Regions from separate parts of the Nocardiopsis sp. iso_25 genome, predicted to be linked through region 2. Evidence: predicted binding sites of a transcription regulator. Region 2 holds the regulator's gene; the other holds the start of a gene.

What was found. The regulator LexA, encoded in region 2, represses DNA repair genes until DNA is damaged. The targets are predictions, from matches to a motif close to TCGAACANNTGTTCGA.
Region 1: AC0VX6_RS21235 (DUF6504 family protein) is a predicted target of LexA. The motif match lies at 1,165-1,180, and genes of this name have one in related genera.

Annotation. Positions count from the first base shown of each region.
Region 1 is NZ_CM149667.1:4,933,892-4,936,089, forward strand. Features, by position in the region: gene AC0VX6_RS21230 (GNAT family N-acetyltransferase) at 101-676, shown strand; gene AC0VX6_RS21235 (DUF6504 family protein) at 807-1,097, opposite strand; gene AC0VX6_RS21240 (serine/threonine-protein kinase) at 1,396-2,198, shown strand, end outside.
Region 2 is NZ_CM149667.1:4,810,501-4,812,698, reverse strand. Features, by position in the region: gene AC0VX6_RS20710 (alpha/beta hydrolase family protein) at 1-385, opposite strand, end outside; gene lexA (transcriptional repressor LexA) at 494-1,213, opposite strand; gene nrdR (transcriptional regulator NrdR) at 1,868-2,198, shown strand, end outside.

The DNA.
Region 1 (2,198 bases), 120 kb from region 2:
GGGGCGGTACCGCCCTGTCTCGGGCACCCGCGGAAGAATCCGGGTGCCGCGCTCGGGTCCGGCGCGTATCGTGAGCGCACTCCGACCCGAGGGGAGAGGCGTGACCACCACGCAAGACAGACCGATACTGCCGTCAGTGATCCTGGAGACCGAGCGCCTGCGGCTGCGCGCGTTCGTCGAGGGCGACGTCGACGACGTGCACGCGTCCTGCACCGACGCCGAACTCCAGCGCTGGCTCCCCCTCCCCCTGCCCGGGGTGCCCTACACCCGGGAGGAGGCCGAGCGGTGGTGCCGTGAGGTGGCCCCCGCCCTGCGCACCTGCGGCGAGGGACAGCAGTGGGCCATGGTCGAGAAGGAGACCAAACGGCTCGTGGGCTCGGTGGGCCTGGTGCGTGTCGTGTGGGCGGCCATGAACACCGAGGTCGGCTACTGGGTTTCACCGTGGGGACGCGGCCGCGGGTACGCGACGGAGGCCGCCGTGGCCGTCTCCCGCTGGGCGCTGGAACAGGGCTTCCGGCGGGTGGAGATCAAGGCCGCCACCGGCAACACCGGTTCGCGCCGGGTCGCGGAGCGGTCGGGGTTCAGCCTGGAGGGCGTCGAACGCAGCGCGATGCCGCTGCACGAGGGCCGCGCCGACCTGGCGGTGTACAGCCTGCTCCCCGGCGACCTGGACTGACGCGTGCGCCCCGTCCGCACCGGGCTTGCCGACCGCACCGGGCGGCGTCCCGCCCGCACGGGTCGTACCGGGCGGGCGGGGCCGTACGGACCGCGGTCGCGGAGCGGACGAGGACGCGCCGGGCGCGTCCTCACCCCCACACGCGGGAGAGCAGCCACCTTCCGGTGGCCGTGTCGTGGCGCAGTTCGTACACCCCCTGGGACTGGGCCGTGCCCGCCTCCACCCGCCAGTGCCTGCGCTCGGGCGCCTGGGACTCACGCGCCGGTGTCCAGTCCATGCGCAGCGTGACCCAGTGTTCGAGGATCCTGCGCACTCCGTACACCCTGCCGTTCCACACGAACCGGGCCGGGCGCCCCTCGTCCTCGACGACGGTCACCTCCGCCCCGTAGTAGCGTCCCACGACACTTCCCCTCAGCATCATCCGCCTCCTGTCAGTCCCGGCACACGCCACCGGGACACCCACCCGTGGGGAAGACGCGGCCAGGTGTTCGAACGTGTGTTCTAATCCTAGCGAAAACCGGTGCCTCCGGGGAACCGTTCGGGCGCGAGGGGCATCCCCACGACTGACACGGCGCGTCCGCGCCGCTCACGAACACCCCGCCCCGGGTCCGGGCCCGCGTCCGCGGGGACCGGGGGGCGAGTCAGTCCAGAGCGCGTCGGCGTGTCGGCATCTGTACGCTGTGAGCGCGAACTCCACGATTCATGAGGGACCCCCAACTGTGACGTCGAACGGGCAGCAGAGCGGCAAACCCCTGCGCGTGGGGGATCCGCGCGAACTCGACGGTTACCGCATCGTGAGCCGTCTCGGCCGGGGCGGCATGGGCACCGTCTACCTCGCCAGGGACGCCTCCGACCGGTCCGTCGCAGTCAAACTCATCCACCCCGACCTGGCCGACGACGAGTCCTTCCGGCTGCGCTTCGCGCGCGAGGTCGAGGCCGCGCGCCGCGTGGCCCGCTTCTCCACCGCGGGGGTGATCGACGCCCGGCTGGAGGGCGATCCCCTCTTCATCGTCTCGGAGTACGTCCCGGGCCCGAACCTGGACGAGGCGGTCCGCGCGGACGGCTCGATGGCGGGCGGCACCCTGGAGGGCCTGGCCATGGGCGTGGCCGCGGCGCTCACCGCCATCCACGGGTCCGGGGTCGTCCACCGCGACCTCAAACCGGCGAACGTGCTGCTCTCCACGGTCGGCCCGAAGGTCATCGACTTCGGCATCGCCCGCGCCCTGGACGAGGCCGCGGACGCGGTCACCCGCTCCAGCCAGCTCATGGGCACCCCCTCGTACATGGCCCCGGAGCTGATCCTGGGCGAGCGGGCCACCGCGGCCGCCGATATCTTCGCGTGGGGCTGCCTGGTGGCCTTCGCCGGAACCGGCACCGCCCCCTTCGACGCCGCCACGGTCCCCGCCGTCCTGCACAACATCTCCTCGGCGCCGCCGCGCCTGGACGGCCTGGACCCGGACATGTACGACCTGGTCAACGCCGCACTGGACAAGGACCCGGCCAACCGGCCCACCTCCAAGCA
Region 2 (2,198 bases):
CCGGCGTCTCGAAGTCCGGACCGCTGCCGTACTTGTCGTAGCGCAGCGAGGCCACCCCGACGTCGGCGAGCACCCGGGACAGGTTCTGGTTGGTGCCGGCGTCGGGGCGCACGGAGCTGTTGCCGTCGCGGTCGGTGGGACCGCTGCCGGAGATGATGAGCGCGCCCGGAACGGTGCCGGAGACGTCCTGGGGCATCCGGAACGCGCCGGACACCTCGTACCCGCCGCCCTCGAAGGCCACCTCGCGCTCGACGCCGCCGACCCCCGGCGCCTCGGCGGCCCCGTCGTCGGCGGGGGCGCAGGCGGCGGTCAACAGGACGGCGCTCGCCGCACCGGCCAGTGCGGTGCGCCAGCGGACGGCGGGGGAGGAGGCACGTGTGAACACCCTCTCAGCCTAGCGGCCCGCGCCCGTCGGCCCCGCGCCGTCCACAGGGGGAAGCGTCCCCGGTCCCTCCGAGGGGAGGGGGACCGGAGACGCGGGTACGCGGGTACCTCAGACGCGGCGCATGACCGCGACCACCTTGCCGAGGATGGTGGCGTCGTCGCCGTTGATCGGCTCGTAGGCCTCGTTGCGCGGCATCAGCCACACGTGGCCGCCCTCCTCGCGGCGCAGCACCTTGACGGTCGCCTCCTCGTCGAGCAGCGCCGCCACGATGTCGCCGTTGTTGGCGTCCTGCTGCTGGCGCACCACCACCATGTCGCCGTCGGTGATGGCGGCGTCGGTCATCGAGTCGCCGACCACGGTGAGCATGAACAGGCGTCCCTCACCCACCAGCTGGCGCGGCAGGGCGAGCACGTCCTCCACCGACTCCTCCGCCAGGATCGGACCGCCGGCGGCGATCCGGCCGACCAGCGGCACGGCCGCGGCGCGCGAGAGGTCGATGTCCTCGGGCACCAGGGTCTGCCCCGAGGCGCGCCCGGGCGTGCGCAGCTCCACCGCGCGCGGCCGGTTCTGGTCTCGGTGCAGGTAACCCTTGCGCTGGAGGACCTTGAGCTGGTGCGCCACACTGGACGGGCTGGACAGGCCGACCGCTTCCCCGATTTCCCTTATCGACGGGGGGAAACCCCGCTCCCGGACATAGCGCTGGATGCAGTTCAGCACGCTCTGCTGGCGCGCGGTGAGTTTGGGGGCTTCGGGCGTGGACCCGCCCGCGTTCTCCGCTGGTGCGAGAACGGTGGCGGTATCTGCGGTTCCGGGATTCTCCTCCGGCACGGCCGGGCCTCCTCGGCATTCGGTTCGGTCAGGGCCTGCTTGTGTGACTGGCCACCCCCGGTCCGCGACCGTGCCGACCTGGGGGTCCACGTGATGGCGAAACCGGTGTGAAATCAAGGTCAACTTTAGTCGTTGCACACGGTGATATCAAACAAGCGTTCGAGGCCGGTGGCAATTGCCGTCGCGCGTATTCGCGGTCAATTTCCGGCCTGCACTTACGTGTGTACACGCGTTCACGCGCTGTTGTCCCCGGAATGCGCGAACGCGTGTCCGTGGCAGCGGTTCCGGCCGGGCGCGGGGGTCTTATCCCGGAGCGTCGGCTCGACCGAAATCCCCGTGACGTCGGGATTCCGGTGCCCGCCGCCGGGAGCGGCGGCTCCGGTGGGCGGCGCTATCCTTGAGCGCGGTGCCGGGCCGCCCCCGCAGCAGTCCGCCCGCGCCGACTTCCCCGCCCCACCCCGCCGCCGCGGGCCGCGATGCCGCGCGGTCCCTCGGCCGTGTTCGTGACACGCCCGTGCCGGGGTTGCGGCGGGGTCAGGAAGAAGTCTAGGTTCGACCACAACATCTGGTGTTGCGACAGGAGTGGTTGCCCAGAAGTTGTGGTTTAGTGGTACCTAGGCGTTGTCATTCGGTGAGAGAAGCAGGTGAACCAGGGTGCACTGTCCGTTCTGCCGCCATCCGGACACCCGGGTGATCGACAGCAGGTCCACCGACGACGGCGCGGCCATCCGGCGCCGCCGGTCCTGCCCCGTCTGCGAGCGCAGGTTCACCACCCAGGAGACCGTCCTGCTGATGGTGGCCAAGCGCTCGGGGGTCACCGAGCCCTTCAGCAGGACCAAGATCATCGCCGGGGTGCGCCGGGCCTGCCAGGGGCGCCCCGTCTCCGAGGACGCCCTGGCCAAGCTCGGCCAGCAGGTCGAGGAGGAGATCCGCGGCCGCGGCCTGGCCGAGGTCCCGGCCCACGAGATCGGCCTGGCCATCCTGG